DNA from 3 places in the Nitratireductor sp. ATLC21 genome. Region 1 is predicted to be linked to each of the others. Evidence: riboswitches for the same ligand, from Rfam matches in the RefSeq annotation. Region 1 holds a riboswitch; each other region holds the start of a gene.

What was found. A riboswitch is a leader RNA that binds a small molecule or an ion and turns the genes downstream of it on or off. The one in region 1 is predicted to bind cobalamin.
Region 2: another riboswitch for cobalamin. It lies ahead of AC2CHD_RS08035 (LLM class flavin-dependent oxidoreductase); the one in region 1 lies ahead of AC2CHD_RS04910 (TonB-dependent receptor plug domain-containing protein).
Region 3: another riboswitch for cobalamin. It lies ahead of cobW (cobalamin biosynthesis protein CobW); the one in region 1 lies ahead of AC2CHD_RS04910 (TonB-dependent receptor plug domain-containing protein).

The regions. Positions count from the first base shown of each region.
Region 1 covers NZ_JBXUOU010000001.1:1,005,177-1,012,999, reverse strand. The annotation lists gene AC2CHD_RS04930 (S8 family serine peptidase) at 1-572, shown strand, start outside; gene AC2CHD_RS04925 (ABC transporter ATP-binding protein) at 569-1,354, opposite strand; gene AC2CHD_RS04920 (FecCD family ABC transporter permease) at 1,354-2,355, opposite strand; gene AC2CHD_RS04915 (ABC transporter substrate-binding protein) at 2,331-3,200, opposite strand; gene AC2CHD_RS04910 (TonB-dependent receptor plug domain-containing protein) at 3,200-5,053, opposite strand; cobalamin riboswitch at 5,180-5,386, opposite strand; gene AC2CHD_RS04905 (ABC transporter substrate-binding protein) at 5,663-7,315, shown strand; gene AC2CHD_RS04900 (ABC transporter permease) at 7,399-7,823, shown strand, end outside.
Region 2 covers NZ_JBXUOU010000002.1:64,012-71,834, forward strand. The annotation lists gene AC2CHD_RS08010 (SIS domain-containing protein) at 1-87, shown strand, start outside; gene dctP (TRAP transporter substrate-binding protein DctP) at 202-1,200, shown strand; gene AC2CHD_RS08020 (TRAP transporter small permease) at 1,367-1,840, shown strand; gene AC2CHD_RS08025 (TRAP transporter large permease) at 1,837-3,111, shown strand; gene AC2CHD_RS08030 (ornithine cyclodeaminase family protein) at 3,120-4,055, shown strand; cobalamin riboswitch at 4,166-4,362, shown strand; gene AC2CHD_RS08035 (LLM class flavin-dependent oxidoreductase) at 4,521-5,579, shown strand; gene AC2CHD_RS08040 (ABC transporter substrate-binding protein) at 5,576-6,565, shown strand; gene AC2CHD_RS08045 (FecCD family ABC transporter permease) at 6,587-7,756, shown strand; gene AC2CHD_RS08050 (ABC transporter ATP-binding protein) at 7,753-7,823, shown strand, end outside.
Region 3 covers NZ_JBXUOU010000004.1:191,252-199,074, forward strand. The annotation lists gene cobG (precorrin-3B synthase) at 1-833, opposite strand, end outside; gene cobN (cobaltochelatase subunit CobN) at 830-4,162, opposite strand; gene cobW (cobalamin biosynthesis protein CobW) at 4,167-5,204, opposite strand; cobalamin riboswitch at 5,378-5,579, opposite strand; cobalamin riboswitch at 5,640-5,838, shown strand; gene AC2CHD_RS18890 (HupE/UreJ family protein) at 5,874-6,494, shown strand; gene cobU (bifunctional adenosylcobinamide kinase/adenosylcobinamide-phosphate guanylyltransferase) at 6,510-7,016, shown strand; gene cobO (cob(I)yrinic acid a,c-diamide adenosyltransferase) at 7,018-7,632, shown strand; gene cbiB (adenosylcobinamide-phosphate synthase CbiB) at 7,790-7,823, opposite strand, start outside.

The sequences.
Region 1 (7,823 bases):
TGCGGCTTCTCCATGCACGGGCTTTCGAGGGCGGTATCTCCAGCACGAATGTGCTTCTGGCCGCACTCGACTGGGCGGTGGAAGAGGGGGCGCAAATCGTGAATATGAGCTTTGTCGGGCCGGAGAACCCGCTTTTCTCGTCCGCCTGCCGCAATGCGATGGCGCGGGATGTGGTGCTTGTTGCCGCTGCCGGCAACAATGGACCCGGCGCGCCTTTCGGCTATCCTGCAGCCTATGATGGGGTGATCGCCGTGACGGCAACGGATGTGCATGACCGGGTGATGGGAAAGGCCAATCGCGGCCGTTATATCGATCTTTCAGCGCCGGGCGTGAACGTGGTGGCGCCAATTCCCGGCGGCATGGATGTGGTTACCGGCACATCTTTTGCCGCTGCAATCGTCTCAGGCGCGATTGCCAATCTGATCCATGCCGGCGAGGACGCCGAGCCAGAGACGCTTTCGCAACTGTTGCGGACGACTGCGGTGGATCTGGGCCGACCTGGACGGGATGATGATTTCGGCGACGGACTTGTGAACACACGGGCGGCAATGGAAGGACGGACTGCCAATTAGCCGCCTGTGGAAGCCTTCTTGAGACCTACAGGCGCGATGACCAGGCCCTGATCGTCTTGGGCACGATGGGCTGTCACGCCGTAAATTATCGCAAGGTTTTCATCCGAGAGCACGGTTTCCGGCGTTCCAAGCGCAGCCAGCTTTCCTTCGTTGAGAAGCATGACCTGGTCGCACCATCGGGCGGCCAGTGTGAGATCGTGGAGCGAAACCAGAACGGTTCTTCCTTCGGCGGCCAGCCGTTTCAGCGATTGCATCAGCATGATCTGGTGCGCTGCATCCAGGCCCGAGGCTGGTTCATCGGCCATGAGAAGCGGTGTTTCCTGCGCGATTGCACGCGCCATCAGTACGCGAGCCTGCTCGCCGCCCGACAGCTCCGTTGCGACCCGGTCGGCAAGCGGTGCAATGTCTGCCATTGCCATGGCGCGGGCGATTGCGGATTCGTCCCGGGCGTTCGGACGCTGACCGAAGGCTCGCCATGGCAGGCGGCCAAGGGCCACCAGATCGCGCACGGACAGACGCCAGCCTATGGTTCTCTGCTGCGGCAGATAGGCGATGAGGCGGGCGCGTTGGGCTGGGCCGATCGCCGCGAGATCGTGTTCGCCGAGCTGCATGGCGCCCGCGGCGGCTATGTGCCCGTTGAGCGCGCGCATGAGCGTGGATTTACCGGCGCCATTCGGCCCCAGTAGACCGATCACCTGTCCAGGTTCAAAATCGAACCTGATGGCATCAAGGACCTGCCTCTTTCCAAGTACTACGCTCAGATTTTTGACCTGGAGGTTCATCACAGCATCTCCCGGCGGGCGCGGACAACGAGCCACAGGAAGAACGGCGCGCCGATAAGCGCCGTCAGAACGCCGACATTGAGCTCGCCGGCTGGCAGAACGATCCGCGCGGCGATGTCTGCCGCGAGGAGCAATGCTGCGCCGCCAAGGCCGGCCGGTAACAGGAGACTGCTTGGCATCCTGTTGGTGAGCGGGCGGATAAGATGAGGCACAACCAGGCCGATGAAGCCGATCGTGCCGCTCACTGCAGTGGCCGCACCGACGGAGAGTGCGACACCGGCTACAATCATGAAGCGTGCGCGGCCCATATGAATCCCGAGACTGGAGGCTGCTTCCTCCCCAAGTGAAAGCGCGTCTATCGCGCGGGCTGAGAGCGAAATCAGGAACCAGCCCACAGCCATCAGCGGCAAGGCGATCGCCACAAATTCCATGGACCGGTCTTTGAGAGACCCGAGCAGCCAGAAGATGATCTCGTAGGAGGCAAAAGGGTTGGGCGACAGGTTGAGAACGAGTGAGGTAAGCGCTCCTGCGAGACTGGAGAGCGCAACGCCCGCCAGAATAAGTGTAAGCGTTGAGCCCTGGCGGGCGGCGATCGCAAGCAAGATGAGAACTGCGAGGAGTGCGCCGAACAGCGCACCGGCGGGGAGGGCGTAGAGCGAGCTTCCGGCAAGCCCCGAGTAGAAGACCAGCACCGCTCCGAGCGCTGCCATGGAGGACACGCCGATCACGCCGGGTTCGGCCAGCGGATTGCGCAAAAACCCCTGAAGCACCGCGCCGGAAAGCCCGAGTGAAATGCCGATGGCGAGACCAAGAATGGCGCGCGGCAGGCGAATTTCGCGCATGATGATGGCCGCTGCCTCTCCTCCGCCAGCAAAAAGCCCGGCAACGCTATCTCCTATGGACAGTTCAGCTGGGCCAACCAATAGCGACACGACGAAAAGCGCGAGAGCCAGGAGTGTAAGCGATATGGAAAGCCTCATGGCGCGGCGCTTTCGGGGCAGGGGGCCATCGTGGAGCGGAGCGCTGCCAATGCCCGCACGGCTTTGATCACCAGGGGCGTTCCGCAAGACAGAGAGCCTTCAGGCACGAATGCGCCGACGCGCGTCTGCGGAAGAGCGGCTATGGCGGGATGACGTGGTACGTATTCTCCAAGCGTTGGCGCCGTCTGAGGTGTGCTCATGTTGATGACATCAGGTTGTGCGGCGATCACCTGCTCAAGCGGAAAGGGTGCTACGCCAACGATGCCCATTTCGGCGGCAAGATTGACAAAGCCCGCAGCCCGCATCACGGAATCGGCCAGCGTGCCGCGCCCCGAGGCGATGCCATTCTGATCATAGGCGATCATCGTCGGGTGCTTGCCGCAATGTCTGGCGGCAATCGCTTTGAGTTCGCTGGTGAAATCGTTTGCTATGGTTTCGGCTTTTTTCTCCTGTCCGATGAGCGCACCCATGCGCCGGATTTCACCGGGAATGGTTTCAAGTGTCTGCGCGAAGGAAAACTCTTCGACATGAAAGCCGAGACGTTTCAGCAGCGCGGTGGTGTTGTGCAATGAGTAAGTGCCGGTGACGACCAGGTCGGGATTTTCCAGAAACACTTCTTCTGCAAGCCCGTGATTGACCGGGTAGCCCTGCGCTTTCTCATGCAGCATGGAGAGGCTCGGTTCGCGCGCCAGAAAAGAGACGGACACCAGCTGGCCAGGTTCTGCCAATGTCATGGCAAGCTGGTCAGTGCACAGATTGAGCGACATGACCCGTTTCGGCATGGCTTCGACCGGCGCGACAAGCAGCGCGCCGGCCAGAAGAACAAGGCCGGAAAGGCAGGGGAGGCGTTTCCGGCGCTTCAACATCAGGGAGCGAACTTTGCCCGGAAGCCGGCAAACACGCCGAAGCCGGGTGTGCCATAGCCCTGAACGACTTCATATTTCTGATCGAGCAGGTTTTCGCCTCTCAGATAGAGTTCCGTGTTTTCGTTCGGCTTGTAGGCGATTTTCGCGTTGAGAAGAACGTAGTCATCCAGCGCCGAGCGCGGGCCGTCGACATAACCGTCCACCGTATCGAGAGCGATTTTCGCCGTTGCTCCGATCTCCCAGCGTTCGGCTGGACGGATGGTGGCGCCGAGGGCGATGTCGTGCTTCGGGATGCGCACTTCCCGCAGTCCGTCGGTCTGTGTTGCTTTCGTGTAGGTGTAAGCGCCACGCAGGTCGAGCCAGTCGGTTGCCGCGTAGGCAAAGGACGCCTCCACGCCGCGCGTTTTCACCACGCCATCGGTCTGGATGTTCTGATAGGTGACCGGGTGGTAGCCGATATAGTCCTCGACATCGATCATGAAGAAGGTGAGGTCGGTGACGAGCCTGTCATCCAGAAAACGCTGTTCGACACCAATATCAAAGCCGATGCTGGTTTCTGGCTTCAGGTTGATATTGCCATAGAATGGTGCGTAGAGCTCATAGAGGCTCGGCGCGCGATAACCCGTTCCGACCGAGGAGTGGAAACGGGTTCCGGTGCTGGCAAATTCGTAGGAGCCGGTGGCACGCCAGGATGTGTGACCGCCGAAGGTGCTGTGTTCGTCGTGGCGGAGGCCCGCTGTCAAAGTCAGCGCGTCAAACGGGCTGTAGATCGCGTCGATCCAGCCGCCGCCCATCGAAACGTTTTTATCGACACTTGCGGTAAGGGCGGTCTGACGCTCCCAATCCGCGCCGAAATTGAGCGTCAATTGGGGAGAGATTTCCAGAGAACCGAGATAATCCAGCTTGTAGCGCAATCCGTCAAAGGTTGAGGTGGAACCGAAGCCGCTGGTGCTTTCGCGGGCAGTATCGGATATCTGCGCGGACACCGTGTTGTTCAATTGCCCGTCAAACAGAGAGAATTCGGCACCAACCCGCCCGGCTGCCTGTCGAAACGTGCCATTCGCCGGGCTGTCAGCGATGGGATACCCATCATCCGTCTCCGTTGAACCATTCAACAAAAGCCCGCTGGCGAAGACGGCCAGATCGTCGCTGATCTCGTATCGGCCGCTGAATGTCCCGGTCAGATTGGTGTACCCATCATCTTCAACACCGGATGACGCCATTGAAAAGCCATCGGTGGTGAAGCCAGATAGAGAAAGGCCAAACTCGCCGCGGTCGAAACCGCCCGTCAGCGTGTAATTGCCAAAGCCGGTTTTGCGCGACCCGCCTTCGACATGAATGCCGTGTTCGATGCCCTGCGGAATGCCGCCAAGCGTCGAGAGATTGACCACGCCGGCAATTGCATCGGAGCCATAGAGCGTGCTCTGCGAGCCTTTCAGAACTTCGATCCGCCCAATGCCGCCGGAGAGAAGATGACCATAGGCGGACTGCACGGTGGGGCCCGAAACCTCCGAAATATCGATGCCCTCGAAGAGCGTCTTTACATACTGCCCGCGAAGGCCGCGCATGATCAGCGTGGTGGTGTTGCCCGGACCGCCATTCGGGGAGAGATTGAGACCAGGCAGTTGATTGAGATAATCCTGTACCAGTGGCAAAGACTGTTCCTCGATCTCATCGCGCTCGATGATTTCCACGGTCGAGCCCACTTTGGACGCCTCTGTGGGCGTGCGGCTGGGGGTGATGACCAGGGTGTCGAGCTCAAAGTCCTCGGCCTGCGTGGTGAGCGCGGAGAAGCCAAGTATCAGTGCGGTCGTGCTGGACAGGATAGAATTTCGGTGTCGGCGTGAATGCATGCGTGTGCTCCAGGACCAGGTTCTTAGGTGTGCTGGAGAGCGACAGACGCCTGAGTTCGGTCTCCCCGCCAGCGATGACAATCGCCACCACTGCGAGAAACACAGCCCCGGAAGCGTCCCGCATCCGGTCGGTGACGGCCTGAGGCAGGTTTCCTGGCTCGCGCTTCACTGGCTTCCTCGCCTTCCCGGGCCTTGCACCCAGTGGCATTCGAGGAGCCTCTGCGCTCACAGTTGCGGGAGCAGCCACGGCTTCGGTTCGAAACGACCGTTCCGTGTTCCCTTTTCTCTGGCGGATGAACACCCTGCCAGAGCACCTCAAGCGAACCGAAATCGCTTAGCAACTGGCCGTGACAGCGTCAATCGCAAGGTTGGCGCAGATCCCTGGAACGTGACTCCTGACGTCAGGGTTTGGCAGCAACGAAACGCATCTCTTGTTGCGAAATCGGCTCTTCATGTAATTTTTGCGGCAATGCTGTCGCAAATCCGTCATTGGGTTTGTCGAAAAAGTTGCAGAATTCCCTCCTCCAACCTCGAGGCAATTTTGACATCGGGGTCGGGATGGGAAATGCTAACGGCGAACCGAAAACGGTAAATAATGGGAGTGCGTCGATGACGTTTTTCAAGAGCAATGGCGAGAATGTGCCGGCACACGTCGCCGACATGGCGAATGAGGCACGTGCCGGCAGAATGGACCGGCGAGAGTTTCTTGCGCTCGCAAGTGCGCTCGGCGCATCGACAGCAACCGCCTACGGCATGCTGGGGCTCGCAGCCCCCACACACGCAATGGCGCAGGAGCCGAAAAAAGGCGGTACGCTGCGTGTGGCGATGTTCATCAAGGATCCGAAAGATCCACGCACGGCCGACTGGTCGGAGATCGCCAACGCCATGCGCCAGACGCTTGAGCCGCTGGTAAAGTACACGCGCGATTTCACCTTTGAGGGCAAGCTCCTCGAAAGCTGGGAAGTCAACGAGGACGCGACTGAGTACATTCTTCACGTGCGGCCGGGCGTGACCTGGAACAATGGCGACGCCTTCACCGCGGATGACGTGATCTACAACTTCAACCGCTGGTGCGATCAGACCGTGGAAGGCAATTCCATGCCGGCCCGCATGGCTTCGCTCGTCGATCCGGAGACCAAGAAGGCGCGCGAGGGCGCGATCGAAAAGGTCGACGACATGACGGTGAAGCTCAACCTGTCGGCACCGGATATTTCGATCATTCCGGGCATGTCGGACTATCCGGCCCTTATTGTTCACCCAAGTTTTGATGAAACGGGTCGCGATTTCGTTGCAAATCCCATCGGGACCGGTCCGTTTGAACTCGTGTCCTATGAGGTCGGCAACCGGGTGGAGCTGAAGAAGCGGGCCGACGGCAAATGGTGGGGCGGCGAGGCCTATCTCGATGGTATCGAGTTCATCGACTACGGCACGGATCCGTCCGCGACCGTCAGCGCCTTTGAATCCGGAGAAATCCACACGAACTACGAGACCACCGCCGATTTCGTCGACATTCTGGATTCACTCGGACTGGTGAAATCCGAGGTCACTACGGCGACAACCATCGTGGCGCGCACCAATGTCGACAACGCGCCCTATGACGACGAGAAGGTGCGCCGGGCGCTGCAGCGCGCCGTCGACAACACGACCGTGCTGGCGCTTGGTTACAACAATGCCGGCGAGGTGGCCGAGAACCACCATGTTTGCCCGATCCATCCCGAATATGCAGAGCTGCCGAAGCTCAAGCGCAATCTGGACGAAGCCAAGGCCCTGATGGAGGAAGCCGGCCAAATGGACTATGAGCACGAGCTCATTACCGTGGACGAGGACTGGCACAAGAACACGGGCGACGCCATCGCCGCCCAGTTGCGCGAGGCCGGCTTCAAGGTGAAGCGCACGGTCCTGCCCGGCTCCACCTTCTGGAACGACTGGACGAAGTATCCCTTCTCCATGACCAACTGGAACATGCGCCCGCTGGGCATTCAGGTGGTGGCACTCGCCTATCGCACCGGCGAGGCGTGGAACGAATCCGCCTATTCCAACCCGGAACTCGACAAGCTGATCGAGGAGGCGCTGGCCATTCCTGATCCCGACAATCGCCGCGAGGTGATGAAGAAGATCGAGGAGATCATTCAGAGTTCGGGCATCATCCTACAACCCTATTGGCGCAAGCTTTACAACCATTCCGTGGAGGCCGTGAAAAATCACGGCATGCACCAGACCTTCGAGATCGATCTGGAAAAGGTCTGGCTCGACGAGGGCTAAGACTGAACCAGAAAGGGGGCCACGAGGCCCCCTTTTGCGCAGGCAATCAATAACAACCTCCGCAAACGGGGGAAGGGGAAACCGTGCTTGGGTTTATTCTAAGACGTCTGGGCGTCATGGCATTGACGATGCTTTGTCTGACCCTTGTTGTTTTCTTTCTGGTCAATCTTGAGCCGAACCTCAAAAAGCTGGCGATCAGCCAGCTCGACATGCGTTCCTCTGCAGCGGAGCTCGAAAGTTGGCTTCAGAAGAACGGGTACCGCCAGAATTTCTTCGTGCGCTACGGCCAGTGGCTCGGCGTGGTGCAGAAGCAGCCGAATGTCGATCCGGAAACCGGTGTGTCTTCGCCACGGTTCTCCTATTGCGATGAACCGGCCGAGCCCTATTACGGCGGCATTTTACAGGGAGACTTCGGCTGCTCGACCAAGTTCAAGGTGCCGGTCGCCGAAAAGCTCTTTCCGGCCCTTGGCGCTACCGGCATCCTGATGTTCTGGGTCATGGTGGTGAT
Region 2 (7,823 bases), on a different contig from region 1:
TGGGGGTTTGCCTACAAGCTCGCCCAGCGCCGCAATCACACCATGCTCGAAGCACGACGCTACATGAAGAAGATCCACGATTACTGAGGGGAAAATCTGAGCGCGGCGGCGGAAACATTGCCGCCGCGAACGCAGGGAGAAGGCGCCCATTGCATGAGACGGGCGCGCCAAAACGGAGGAGCAATCATGGGGAACAGAAACATGAACTTGATCAAACGTCGAACCATTCTGGGCAGCATGGCAGTTGGCGTGGCGATGGCGGTTTTACCTGCCGCTCATGCTGCGGAAGTCACCTTGCGCATTGCCTCGGTCAATCCGCCCACAGCGGATTCGGTTGTCATGGTGGAAAAGGTCGCCGAACGCATCACCGAGCGTACTGAAGGCCGCGTCGCCTTCCAGCTTTTTCCTTCGGGGCAGCTTGGCTCGACCAGTGATTCACTGGAGCAGGCAAGCCAGGGGCAACCCATAATCACCTTTACCTCGGCCTCCTTCATGGCCACTTTCGGCGTGCCGGAACTGTCCGTCGTTGAAGGCCCGTTCATCATTGACGACAGTGAACAGGGGGAGCGCCTCGCCAATTCGGACCTGATGCAGGGCTACTATGACCAGTTGGCTGAAAAGGCGGCAATCCGGGTTCTTGCGATCAACTGGTTTGATGGGCCCCGTCACATGATCGGTGATGCACCCTATGTGGAGCCGGCCGATTTGAAAGGTGTGCGGATGCGGGTGCCACCGGTGGAAACATGGCTGAAGACATTCGAACCCCTTGAGGTCATTGCGACGACGGTCGAGGCGGCGGAGGTCTACTCGGCTTTGTCGCAGGGCGTTGTGACAGCTGCCGAGGCGCCATTGACCGGCCTTCGTGCGAGCCGCTGGTATGAACCGGCAAAACACCTCACCTTGACCGGGCATTTCAACCTCTTCACCGGATGGGTGATGAGTGAGGCTGCCTATCAGTCCATCAGCGATGAGGACCGCGCGATTCTCGTGGAGGAGTTCCGTCAGGGCGGGCGCGAGTTGACAACTCTGTCGGAAGAGAAGGCCGCGGAGATCCGCAAGGAGTTTGAAGCCGCTGGCGTCACGTTCCACGATGCCGACATCGATGCCTACCGCAAAGCGACGGCTGGCTTCTACAATAGCTTTCCGCAATGGCCTGAAGGGCTCTACGACAAGGTCCGTGCCGCCGCTACCGAAAATTGACTTGAGGGTCGCTTGAGGGTCGGTGGTGTGTTGGGGCAATCCGTGATTGCCATCGACCCCAAGTGAACGGCGGCGGTGTTCTCAACAGCGGGACATCGTCGCCGATCACTTGACCTGACAACATAACAATGCGGGCGAGGGGATCCCGGGAGGAAAGGTGAGGGGAGTGCTGCACAGGTTCTTTTCCGTTGTTGGTTCGGTCATCCCGGCCATTCTGCTGGGCGTTGTTCTGCTGGTCGTAAGCGCCAATGTTCTCGCGCGCGGCTTGTTTGGCCTCACCTTTCACGCAGCGCATGATCTCGCGCTGGTGGCCTTTGCCGGTGTCGTGTGGTTCGGCGTCGTCGGGGCGGCCCTCAATGGCCAGCTCTTTGGGGTGAGCTTTTTCTCCAACCGCTTGCCACCCCGTTGGCGCCTTGCTGTGCAGTTGCTGGTCCACGTCATTGTCACCGTCATTGCACTCGCGGTGATCGATGCCGCACAGGCACAGATCGCCACGGCGCGCTTTACACGCTTTCTCGCTCTGGGTTGGCCAAAATGGATCGTCTCTGCAGGACTCCTGGCAGCCATGGCCGTGCTGATCCTCGTTCAGATCACACAGGCGTGGGAGCGTTTGAAGGCGGGTCCGGAGGATCGGCCTTGACCCTCATTGCGATTGTCTTCCTGCTGCTTCTTGTTCTCGGAACACCGATCGCCTTCGTTCTGCTGGGAACATCGGTCGCCTATTTCGCCGTGAACCCGATGATGGCAAGCATTGTGGCTCAACGCATGTCCTCGGCACTGGAATCCTTTCCGCTTCTGGCCGTCCCCTTCTTCGTGGTCGCAGGCGCAGCCATGGCCCGTGGCGGCATTGCCGAGCGCCTTTATGGTTTTGCCAATGCGCTGGTGGGGCATTGGTGGGGCGGTCTGGCGCAGGTGGCAGTGATGAACTCGCTGTTTCTGGGCGCAATGTCTGGATCGTCCAATGCCGACGCAGCCATCGATGCACGCACGATTGCTCCGATCATGCGCGACAAGGGGTATTCCAACGGTTTTGCCTCCGTCATCAGTGCGGCATCCGGTGCCATTGCGCCGATCATGCCGCCAAGCATTGGCCTCATCATCTACGGCTTGCTCACCAACACTTCGATCGGGCGGCTTTTCCTTGGTGGGGTCGTTCCGGCCTTCCTGATCACGGGCGCTTTGTTGCTGACGGTGCGACTGATTGCCAAGCGCCGCGGATACCGGCCGGAACGCGAGACGAGGGCACCCGCGACCGAAGTTTTCAGCCGTGGCCGTGCTGCCCTGTGGGCGCTCGCCATGCCTGTCATGCTCATCTTCGGTTTGCGAACTGGATGGTTCACACCCACGGAGCTGGGCGCGATCGCGGCCATCTATGCGTTCGCCGTCGGCCTCGTCATCTACCGGGGGATGGGCCTCGGAGATACTTATGCATTGCTTCGCGAATCCGCCCACACCACTGCCAGCGTTCTGTTCATCGTCGCCTCTGCAAGCGTGTTTTCGATGATCCTTGCCCTGGAGCAAATTCCCCAGCAGATCGTCGGTGCGCTATTGCTTGTCTCCGACAATCCGCATGTGGTCCTTCTGATCATCATGCTGGGGTTGCTTGCTCTTGGAACGGTTCTGGAAGGGTTGGCGCTGCTCGTCATTCTTGCGCCATTGCTTCTCGAGGTCACGCGCCTGCTCGGGATCGATCCCGTCCATTTCGGCGTGCTCCTCGTTTTGAACACAACCATCGGGTCGCTGACGCCGCCGGTTGGAACGGTTCTCTATACGGTTTGCGCCATCACCCGTTGTTCGGTGGAGGAATACACCCGCGAGGCCTTACCGTTCCTGGCGGCGCTTATCGCGGTTCTGCTTCTTCTGGCCTTCTTTCCGCCGCTGGTCACAGCCCTGCCCAACCTCCTGTTCTGAGACGTCTCATGCGATACATCGATGCTCAATCCGTGCACGAAACCCTCGACTACGCCTCCTTGATCGATGCGCTCGAACAGGCGCACCGCGGCGTCATGCCGGAGACGGCAAACCTGATTGCGGACGAGCCGAACGGCGGTGCGAACAAATTCGTGACCCTTGTCGGCTGGCAGCAGAAGGATGTCATCGCAGTCAAGATGGTCGGGGTATTCCCTCAGAATCTGTCCCTCACGCCGCCACAAGCCTCGGTGCAGGGCCTCGTATGCGTGTTTGATGCCCGCACCGGTACCCCCCTTCTGGCCGCCGATGGCGAGGCCATGACCTTTCGCAAGACAGCCGCCGATTCCGCCCTGGGCGCTCGGCTTTTGGCAAGGCAGGATGTAGAAACGTTGCTGGTCGTCGGGGCGGGCGGGCTTGCGCCACATATGATCGAGGCCCACTGCACTGCCCGGCCCGGCATAAAGCGTGTCCTGATTTGGAATCGCACGCATGAGCGGGCGAAAGCGCTTGCCTTGTCGATTGAGGGCCCGACAAGCGCCGAGGCTGTCGACGACCTCGACGAAGCCGTCCGCCTGGCCGACGTCATCTCCTGCGTCACCATGGCGGAGGAACCGCTGGTGAAGGGGCGCTTGCTGAAACCGGGTGCCCATCTTGACCTCGTGGGCGCTTACCTTCCGCACATGCGCGAAACGGATGATGATGCCATGAAACGCGGCACGATCTTTGTCGACACGAGGCAGGGCATGGAGGGGGCGGGCGATCTGGCGCGTCCGGTCCGCGCCGGCGTGATTGGCTGGGATGACGTGCAGGCCGATTTCTTTGATCTCTGCGCCGGCCGGAAAACCGGACGACAATCACAAGAAGAAATTACCGTGTGCAAGAATGTCGGCGGGGCTCATCTGGATCTGTTTACCGCCCGGCTTCTTGCAGACCGCGCCGGCTGATTGACGCATCGTTTCTCTTTCGCAGAACCTGCTTGTCCCTGCTGACAATCCATGGCGGGATAACCGCTTCCCGATGGTTGAGCGTGTTGCGCTGCGCACGCTTCGCCGGTAGGGTCACTGGTGCATGCGGTTCCGCATTCTGCGGATGAAAAGGGAACCCGGTGCGATCTCCCTTGGGGATCAAATCCGGGGCTGCCCTCGCAACTGTAAGCGGCAAGTTCTTTCCAATGCCACTGGCGCAAGCCGGGAAGGCGGAGGGAACGTCCGAGCCGCAAGCCAGGAGACCTGCCTCATGCATTGACCATGAACGCCGGACGAGGTGCGCCGGCAGGAGGACCAGCATGCATGCAGGCACGGCCTTGCCGGCGACGAAATGGTGTTTCACGTTCGATTTGACTCGATATGTTATACCATTTCGGATAAATGATCCCCGATCTTGTGATTTTCTCTCTGGGGGTGCCTTGAATGCGCGTTGATCTGGCTGGGTTCGCCCGCGAAGGGACGCTGGGCGATCATGCCGCCCTGATGCGCCTCGTAGAGCGCGCCGACGCGCTGGGCTTTGGCGGTATCTGGTTTAATGAATTCCATTTCTCCCGCGACACGCTGCCCTATCCCTCCACGCTGCTGCTGGGGGCAGACATTCTGGCGCGGACCGAGCGCCTGCGGTTCGGCACGTCGATCCTCGTCCTGCCGCTCTATCACCCGCTTCTTCTGGCAGAACAGATCGCGCAGCTCGACTTTCAGAGCGGCGGTCGGATCGATGTGGGCATTGGACGAGGCACGGAACCTTCAACATTCAGCGCGCTGGAGATTGAGCGGGACGAAGCGCATCCGCGCTTTTGCGAAGCACTGAGAATCATGATTGAGGCATGGACAAAGCCACATTGCTCCGCCGATAGCGGTCCATGGACATTCTCCAATGTCGCAGTGGGGCCGCCTCCGGTTCAGAAGCCGCATCCACCCATCTATGTTGCTGGCGTCTCGGAAGAAACCGTCGACATCGCCGCGCGGCACGGCTTTCCGCTGCTTCTCAGCCTGGAGCCCAATGAGGCGCGGCAATTGCCCGTGCTTCATGCTGCGCTTGACCGGCATGGCGGGTCCCGCGCGGCCCTCAAAGCCTCCTCGCTTTCGCGATACCTGGTGATCGCACCGACGCGTGCTGAGGCCAACGACCGGGTCGACACACTCCTGGAGGTGCTGAACAGGCGCCGCGCCGAACGGGCACTGTCGCGCGGGCTCAAGCCGCCAAAGCCACGCAGCCGCACTGAAATGCTGGCCGATTTCACCATCGCGGGAACACCTGAAGACTGCCATTCACAACTGCAGGCGCTTTCCGCACGCACGGGATCGCAAAGCATACGCTGCCTTTTTAGCGCCAACGGCCTGATCGCCAACGATGTGGCGCTCCAGGGGATGGAGCTCTTCGCCAGAGAGGTTCTCCCGCATCTGGAAGGGCAGTTGCCCTCTTCATCTACATCAGACAACGCCGCCTATGAGCCGGCTTTCCAAGGAGATTTTTCATGAACCGTATTGCGGGTTTCCGCGCGCTTGCTGCCGCAGGCCTCTTCATCATTTCGGCCCCTGCACTCGCAGGCGAACCCGGTTTTCCTTATACGGACGAGAATTGCGGGGTCACCACAGTCTATGAAGCACCCCCGACGCGGGCCGTGACGCTCAGCAACAATGCCACGGAGTTGATGCTTGCCCTTGGTCTTGAGGAGCGCATGGCGGGCACCTCCTACATGGCAAACCTGAAGATCAGCCCGCAATATGAGGAAGCCTATAACCAGGTTCCGGTGCTGTCGCCGCTCGTCGCCACCACGGAGCAACTCATCGAGGTGGAGGCCGACTTTGTTTATGCCGGCTATCCTGACGGGTTCAGCGAGAGCCGTCATACGCGCGACCAGTTGCACGATCTGGGCATGAAAACACGGCTCAACACCGAAGGGTGCAATCTTGGAAAATTCGGTTTCGATGAGCTCTATGAAGAGATCCGATCCGTGGCGGCCATATTCGGCGTTCGGGAGCGTGGCGAAGCGCTGATCACCGACATCGAGGAGCGGCTTTCCGCCGTGGAAGAGAAGCTTGCTGGCGTGAAGGCCTTGCCGGTGTTCATCTTCAATGGCGGCGAATCGGCGCCCCGTGCTGTTCTCGGAAACACCATGCTGTCGCACGTGGTGTCTAGGGCCGGTGGTGAAAACATCTTTGGCGACGTGGCAAATCGTTATGGGCAGGTCTCCTGGGAGCAGATTGCCGAGCGCGCGCCCGATTACATCGTGGTCTATTATTCCGGAACCGCTGGCGGGCAGGTGGTGGGAGATCCGGCCGGCGAACTGGGCAAGGGCCGGATCGAGACCCTGAAAGCCAACCCGACGGTGAAGGGTGTGCCGGGCATTGCCGGCGAGAGGTTCGTGACGATCGATTCCGTCTGGGGACAGCCGGGACCGAGCTCCATTGATGCGGTGGAGAAGCTGGCGCGTGCCTTCCACCCCGACCGCATGGGCGATTAACGGGCCGGGCGGAACCGAAACATGCACGCACCCGTCCCGAAGCAGAACGATCCGGACAGCCATGAAGCGCTGCTGGCAGTATTGCAGTCAGCGCCACCCACCCATGGGGTGAACATTCGGTCAATGAGCGTCGCACCCTCGGTGGTTGGCGGGGCTTCGAGCTACGCTCTGGTCATTCTCCTTATGGCGACGTTGCTTGCAAGTGTGGCCGTTGCCGGGTTGATGCTCGGTTCCGTGCCCATTCCCGGCGGGACGGCCGTTGCCATCCTTGCCAATCTCGCTCTCGGCGACACTCTGGTGGAGCCCTACTGGCGCGCCGTCCATGAGACAATCGTTGTCCAAACCCGCATGCCGCGCGTCGTGCTTGCGGCTCTGGTCGGCGCAAGCCTCGGTGTTACTGGAATGACCATCCAGTCAATCGTGCGCAATCCGCTGGCGGGCCCGAGCATTCTGGGTGTTTCGTCCGGTGCGGCAACGGGAGCGGTGGTGGTGATGCGTTGGGGGCTCTTGGGCTTCGGCGTGTTCACACTGCACATTTCGGCCTTTCTGGGCGGGCTTGTCACGCTCTTTGCTGTGTTCTGGGTGGCGCGAACGGGCGGACATATAACGCCGACCCGGCTTGTGCTGGCCGGTGTGGCGATGAGCGCGATCCTCAGTGCGCTTACAAGCCTGATCGTGCTTACATCACCCGATCCGCAGCTTGCCTCACGGGTGCTTTTCTGGACGCTGGGCGGGTTTGGCACGGCACAGTGGAAACTGATCCCCGTTCCACTTGCCGCACTGGCGATTGGGCTGGGCGTGATGCTGGTGCAGGCCCGACGGCTCAACCTCCTGATGGCGGGAGACGAGAGTGCGGTGGCGCTCGGCCTCAATGTCCAGCGCTTTCGCCAGACCATGTTCGTGCTCGCGGCAGCGCTTATCGGCATCACCGTCGCCGTGGCCGGGGTCATCGGTTTTGTCGGCCTCATCATGCCGCACATCGTGCGGTTTCTTGTCGGGGCGGATCATCGACGCGCATTGCCTGCGGTGGCACTGCTGGGCGCAAGCTTCACTATTGGTGCCGATCTCGTCGCCCGGACGGTGATCGCACCGCTGGAACTGCCTGTCGGGATCGTCACGGCGCTGGCGGGCGGTCCCTTCTTCATCTGGCTTCTGCGGCGCGATGCGCGTGGACTGGGCGGTTCACGATGAGTGTTCGGCCCGGCACACTCGATCTGCGGTCAGTCACCGTCAAAGCCGGCAGAAAAACTTTGGTGGA
Region 3 (7,823 bases), on a different contig from region 1:
TGCCGGGGCTCATCGAGCCCGATCACCAGCAGGCCGCTACGCGGCGCAAGGCGAATTTCCCTTGCATCGGATACAGCCTCGCAGAGCGCCACCAGCGCTTCCGCTGCGACCTGGCCGAAGGGCAGGGCGATGCCCAGCGCGTTTTCCCCGCCTGCCATGGCGAACGGGCCGACCGGTGCCGCATCGGCGCGTGGCGCATGTGTCTTCACCGGCTCAAGCCCGGCGCTCAGCGCGTTCGTTTCCTCAGGCGTGAAATCGCGCGCGCGTCCGCCGGTCTGCGCCAGGAGGTCGAGAATGGCGAGCGCCCTGTCGCCTGCCATACGTTCATCCCCCGCACCCAGCCAATGCGCGGTCGCGCCATTGCCGCCGATGCCGATCAGCCATTGCCCGTCGTCTGTCATGATGAGCTTTGTGTCGGCGCTGATCGCATCGAGATTCAGTGCGCCGCCGCAATCGACCGTGACGGATACCTTTGGCGCGAGCAACGCAGCATAACCACACTCTGTCACATGCGCATTGATCTGCTCTGCAAGCGGCTGGGCCGGCGCAAGCGGTCCCGTTTCCACCGCGAAGCCATCGACGGGACCAAGATCGAGCGCGTTGATTTCCGTGGCAAACAGGGGCGTGCTTTGGGCCGTCAGTCCGCGTATCTGCAATTTTCCACGCGCGGTCACTTCCAGAATTCCGTTGCCATGACGGCGCGCGGCGCGGGCGATGCCCGCGAGTTTTTCAGGCGTCAGCGCGCCATGGGCCGGCGCAATCCGCGCGAGCAGCCCGTCGCCGGTCTTCATGGGGGCGGAGAGTGTGGGGCAAGCGCCGCGCCGCATCGTCATGCTGTCGCCTCCGCAAGAAGTGCGGCGAGATCGGCATCGACGGAATTGCGGCGGGGGTGCCACAGGCCGCGTTTGCGGGCGGCGTAAAACCGTTCCGCCATCGCATGCGCCGCGGCGGGGTTTTCCGCCAGAAGAAAATCACGCACACGCTCATCACCGAGATAGGCATCGAACACGGCATCGATCAGGTTGCCTGAAACCGCATCCGTGGTCTCCGCAAAGCCGATCAGCCGGTCCACCGTTTCCGTCAGTTCCGCAGCACCGCGCGGGCCGTGGCGCAACTGGCCTTCGATGAAGCGTGGATTGACGGCACGCGCGCGCACGGTGCGGGCAATGGCCTGCGCCAGAGAGCGGGCGCGCGGGCGCTCCGGATCGGTCGTGTCGAGCACCACCAGATCGGCCTTGCCGCCCAGCGCTTCCACCGCCGCCGCGAACCCGCCGATAAAGGCCACATCCGCCGAACCTTCGAGAATGTCGCGCCCGGCATCGTCGCCGGTGTGGATGAGCATGTCGGCATCGGCGACCTGCCTCGCAAACGCGCCGTCTTCCAGCCGGCCTTCGCCCTCCGCACCGCCGAAGGCATAGGCCCCGGCGGCGAGATAGGCTTCGCCCAGCTCGGTGCGTTCCTGCCAGTCGCCGCGCGCGAGCTTTTCTTCCGGCCCCGCGCCATAAGTGCAGGGAGCCGAGCCGAAAATGCGCGCCGGCGCTTTGCCGGCTTTTCGGGCGGCGGCGGCTAACGGGTTTTCGCTGTCGTCCTCGTCGCGCGCGGCCACGGCGGCAACCGCCGTATCGAGAAGCGCGATCTGGGTGGGGAACATGTCGCGGAACAGGCCGGAAATGCGCCACGTCACGTCGATGCGCGGGCGGCCAAGGCTGGCCGGCGGCAAAACTTCGATGCCCGTCACACGGCCGGTCGCCTGATCCCATTGCGGGCGGCAGCCCATCAGCGCCAGCCCCTGTGCGATCTCCTCGCCACCAGTGCGCAGGCTGGCGCTGCCCCACAGGTCGATCACCAGCGAGCGCGGCCAGTCGCCATGCTCCTGCAGATAGCCGCGCACGGCCTCATCCGCCGCGTTTCTGCCAAGTGCGGTTGCGGTTGGCGTCGGCAGGGTGCGCGGATCGGCGGTGAAGATGTTGCGGCCGGTCGGCAGAACATCGGTGCGCCCCCGCGCCGGTGCGCCGGAGGGGCCGGGCGCGATGTGCCGGCCATCGAGTGCGGCCAGAAGCGCACGCTTCTCGCTCTCCGCGCAGGCGCGTCGTTCGGGCGCTTCATCCATGCCGCTGCCCCGGCCATAAATGTGCAGCCCGTCCTTGATGGCGAAATCTTTCAGATCGCAAAGCCAGGCATCGATCTGCATCAGCGCTGCATCCGTGTCGCCCGTGTCCTCAACGCCGGCATCGCGGGTGAGGCCCGTCCGCTCGGCGGTTTCCACGATCAGCTGCGCCAGCCGGTCGCGGCGGCGGCGGTCCAGCCCGTCGGCCTGCGCATATTCATCCACCAGCCGTTCCAGTTCCTGCTGATCCTGCGAGAACCCTGCGCCCGCCAGTGGCGGCGTCAGATGCCCAAGCGTCACCGCGCCAATGCGGCGCTTGGCCTGCGCGGCTTCGCCCGGATTGCTGACGATGAAGGGATAGACCACCGGCAGCGCACCAGCCACGATCTCCGGAAAACAGGTTTCCGTCAGCGCCACGGTCTTGCCCGGCAGCCATTCCAGCGTGCCATGCGCACCCACATGGATCAGCGCATGCGCATCAAGCGCCTCCCGCATCCAGTGACCGAAGGCGACAAGCGCATGGCGCGGCGCAAGCGTCGGGTCGTGATAATCCACGCGCCGGTCCGCCGAGCGCCCCCGGTCGGGCGCAAGCGCCACGGTGACATTTCCAAATCGCGCCGCGCGGAACGGAAAGAAGTCATCTTCCGCATCGTCTTCCGCCGGTCCCCATGTGGCGAGCAGTGTTTCGCGCGCCTCTTCGGGCAGCGCATCGAAGGCCTGCCGGTATTCATCCAGCGAAAGCGCTTCCGATGGCTGTTCAAGCCGCTGCATCAGCGCCCTTGGAGTCTCCGGAACATCAGAAACCGCATAACCCGCTTCACCGAGGTCATGCAGCATGGCAAGCACGCTCGATGGCACGTCGAGCCCCACCGCATAGCCGGTGCGCCCGGGCGCACTCGGATAATCCGGGATGAGAACGACAATGCGGCGCTCCGCCGCCGGTGTGCGGCCGAGTTTCAGAAACGCGGCGATCCTTGCCGCGACCTGCCTTATGCGCTCCGGTTCGGGCCGGTTGCGCTGAACGCCGAAGGAAAGCCCTTCGTCCAGCGCTGCCTCGTCCTTGAAGGAAATCGCACCGGCCATCAGCCGGCCATCGAGTTCCGGCAGCACCACATGCATGGCGAGGTCCGCAGGCGCGAGACCGCGCTGGCCTTCCTGCCACGCTTCGCGCCGCGTGGTGGCGGTGACCACCTGAAAAACCGGCACACCAAAGCGGTCGAACAGTGTTTTTTCGCCGGGCTCCGCGCCGCTGGAAAACGCCGTCGCGGTGATGAGCGCCTCAGGCTTCAACGTCTCTACGGCATCCCGCACGAAACCGGGGGCAACCGGGTCACGCAGGCTGGAAACGAACACCGGCGCGGCGCACACGCCCTGTTCCTCAAGCGCCTCCACCAGCGCGTCGATGGGCGCGACATCGCTGGCAAGCAGCATGGAGCGGTAGAAGAGAATGGGAACGATTGCCCTGCCGGGCTGCGCGGCAAAGAAGCCCGCCTCCACGATGCCATGGCCCGGCGCATAGAAGCCTGCCTTGGCGACCGGTTTGGCTTCCGGCGCTTCGAGCTCCCGCCCCGCAAGGCGCGCCATCTGCATGGTCAGCGCGCGCATATTGTCCGGCCCGCCCTCGCGGAAGCACGCAAGCAGCGCCGCGCGCGCTTCAGCCGAAACGGTGGAGCGCTCGGCAAGGCGCGGGTCGTCCTGATGGCATTCGCCCGGCAGCAGCGCCAGCGCGATGTCCTTGTCTCGCGCAAGTTCCGCCAGCCGGTCGCAGCCATAGCGCCACCACTCATAGCCCCCAAGCACCCGCACCAGAATGGTGCGGGCGTGCGCTGCCGTGTTGTCGATCCACAGATCGACCGACATGGGGTGTCTGAGGTCACGCAAGGCGGCAAGGCGCAGCGAGGGCAGGGCCTCGCGGTTCGCCTGCCACGCAGAGGCGATCCCCGCCAGATCGCTGTCGGTAAACGACAACGCCACCATATCCGCCGGCGACTGTTGCAGATCGACAGGCTCGATCAGGTCGTCCAGAGAGGCGGTGGTGGTGGCAAGGATGTGCATCGGATCAGGCCGAGAGCAGGCTTTCGATGCGCGCGCGGTCGATGCCCTTGAGGCCGATCACGACGAGCCGCGTTTCGGGAGCTTCACCGGCCTTCCACGGGCGGTCGTAATGATGCGAAACGCGCGGGCCCACGGCCTGCACCTGAAGACGCATGGGCTTGCCCTTCACATGCGCAAAACCCTTGAGGCGCAGCACCTCGCCGGTGCCTACCGCCGCATTGACGCGCGCTTCCAGATCTTCGGGGCGCAGCACCGGCGGCAGATCGACAATGAATGTGTCGAAATCGTCATGCTCATGGTCATGTGGGTCGTCGTGATGCGTTTTGCGGTTCTCGATATCGTCTTCCACCGCGAGACCGAGACCGAGCAGCAGCGCCGGGTCCACCTTGCCATGGGCGCTCGGCACGATCTGCACATTGCGCGACAGATGATCTTCGATGCGGGCGCGGGCGCGCTCATTGCCTTCCGCGTCCAGAAGGTCGCTCTTGGACAAGACGATGAGATCGGCGCAGGCCACCTGATCGTCGAACACTTCTTCCACCGGATCGTCATGGTCGAGCGAATCATCGGCGGCGCGCTGCGCGGCGAGCGCATCCATGTCGGAGGCGACCTGGCCGTCCGCCAGCGCCGGCCCGTCCACCACGGCAATAACGCCATCGACGGTGACGCGATTCTTGATCGCCGGCCACTGGAAGGCCTGCACAAGTGGCTTGGGCAATGCCAGGCCCGAGGTCTCGATCAGGATGTGATCCACCTTCGGCTCGCGGGCGAGGATCTGGTCAAGTGCCGGCACGAAATCGTCGGCCACGGTGCAGCAGATGCAGCCATTGGCCAGTTCCAGCACGTTTTCCTCCGGGCAATTGTCGAGCCCGCAGTTTTTCAGCACCTCGCCATCGACGCCCGCATCGCCGAATTCGTTGACGATGATGGCAAGCCGCTTGCCCTTGGTGTTTTCCAGCACATTGCGGATGAGCGTTGTCTTGCCGGCACCGAGAAAGCCGGTCACGACGGTGCAGGGCACACGATTGAAGCTCGTGGTCATGGGATATCCTTCAGACGGAGTGTGGTGAATGCGGGGATGCGGGCGAGGGGCGCACGGGCCTTTCGCGGCCGCGTACTGGCGGAGACACCATGAATGGTCGGGAGATCGCGCGCGGTGGCGCTGTCTGCAGTCACAATGCACACTCCTTGCCCGGGACACCCGCCAGGCGGTCAGGATTTCATTTTCAGACGGCAGGTTTCCTGGCTCACGGGTCGCTGCGCTCTCCAGCCTTCCCAGGGCGTTGCCCCAGTGGCGTGTCAGGTGCGCTCTCCGCTTACAGTTGCGGGGACAGCTGCGGCATTGGGCAAGGCCCGCACCGCATTCCCTCTTAGCCTCCTCCCTTGAGGGAAGAGGACCGTCTGCCTCGCATTTATGGCTCGCCTGGCATGTCTGTCAATGCGTGAAGAAAGCGTTTGCCGGGAGAGACGACTCCTGTATGGTCGGGCCGCTGTCGGTTCCGCGCAAGCGGACCAGAGGGAACATGGTGCGGCGCTCAAGCGCCAAGGCCATGGCTGCCCCCGCAACTGTAAGCGGTGAGCATTTTCCTGATCGCCACTGAGGCTTTTTGCCTTGGGAAGGCTGGAAAACGCTGCGACCCGTGAGCCAGGAAACCTGCCGACAGCATGAAAGAAACACCGTATCCCTCGGGTGGAGGGGAAAGGACCGGACATGACCGCGCGTATCGCACGCATTTTTTCCGCATTCGTTTTTTCATCGCTCTTCGCAACCAGCGCCAGGGCCCATCACGCCATGGACGGGCAGACGCCCACCACCCTTTACGAAGGGCTGGTATCAGGGCTCGCCCATCCCGTGATCGGGCTTGACCATCTGGCCTTCATCGTCGCTGCCGGCCTCATTGCCGCTGTCGCCGGCATGAGCCTTTTCGCGCCGCTTCTGTTCGTCGCCGGCTCGCTGATCGGCGTCGGTCTTCACCTGATGCTGCTCGATCTGCCGGCGGCTGAAATCATCATTGCGGCAAGCGTTCTTGCCGGCGGCTGGCTTCTGGCGCGCGGCCGGGCGGTGGAGAATCACATCCTCGTCTTCGCGCTGTTTCTGGTGGTCGGCGTGTTCCATGGCTATGCCTTCGGCGAGGCCATTGTCGGTAGCGAAGAGACGCCGCTCATCGCCTATCTCGCCGGCCTCGCCGCAATCCAGAGCGCCATCGCGCTCGGCGCATATTTTCTGGTCCAGTCGCGCGGCTGGGCCATCGAGGCCATGCAGCCCCGGCTTGCCGGTGCCGCCATCCTTGGCGTTGGCGTGACCTTCCTTGCCGGGCATCTCGTCGGCTGAGCCGGCAAAATAGCGATGCGATCGCTTCATTTCGTTCTCGGCGGCGCGCGCTCCGGCAAGAGCCGCCATGCCGAGAGGCTGATCGAGGCCGCACCCGCGCCCTGGCACTACATCGCCACGGCGCAGGCCTTCGATGACGAGATGCGCGAGCGCATCGCCATGCACCGCGCCCGGCGCGAGGGGGCGTGGCAGACACACGACGCCCCGCTCGTCCTGCCGGGCGTGCTTGAAAAATTGCCGGCCCGCGAAACGGTTCTGGTCGATTGCCTGACCCTGTGGCTGAGCAATCTCATGCTGAACGACCATGATCCAAAGCCTGCCACCGAGAGACTGGTTGCAGCCCTTGCCGCGAGAGAAGGAACCACGGTTCTCGTTTCCAATGAGGTCGGTTACGGCATCGTGCCCGAGAACGCGCTGGCACGCCGCTTCCGCGACGAGGCGGGGTTCCTGAACCAGAGGATCGCCGCCGTTGCCGACAGCGTCACGCTGGTGGTTGCCGGCCTGCCCATGAAAGTGAAGTAACATGCGAGAGATCGACGCAAACGAAGCCGAGCGCCACAAGGCAAAAATGGCCAAACGCAAGGCGGTTCAGGATGCCGAGGTGCGCGACAAGACGGTCGAGAAGGGGCTTCTGATCGTCAATACGGGGCCGGGCAAGGGCAAATCCACCGCGGCCTTCGGGCTTGCCCTGCGCATGCTTGGCCATGGCCGCCGGGTGGGTGTCGTGCAGTTCATCAAGGGCGCCTGGCACTGCGGCGAGAAGGATGCCTTTGCCGCCTTCGGCGATCAGGTTTCCTGGCACACGATGGGCGAGGGCTTCACCTGGGAAACGCAGGATCTGGCGCGTGACATCGCCGCCGCCGAGCGCGCGTGGGGAAAGGCCGAGGAACTGATGGCCGACCCGAGCATCGGTCTTGTGGTTCTCGACGAGCTGAACATCGCGCTGCGCTACGATTATCTCGATCTTGAACGCGTGGTGGCCGCACTCACCGGGCGGCGCGAGGATCTGCATGTGGTGGTGACCGGGCGCAACGCCAAACCGCACTTGACCGAGGCCGCCGATCTCGTCACGGAGATGGGGCAGGTGAAGCATCATTTCGCCGCTGGCGTGAAGGCGCAGAAGGGGATCGAGTTTTAGATCGCCTGCTTTGAGGTGGTGCGTGGTTCGACAAGCTCACCATGAGGGAGGTGGATGCGCTGCAACTCTGTTCTCCATGTTGATGTACAGGATTGCAGGTCTCCACCCATCCTCATGGTGAGCTTGTCGAACCACGCACAACGCCATTGCCACGAGATCAAAACAGTTGCCAAAGCCCAGCCGCCACCGCC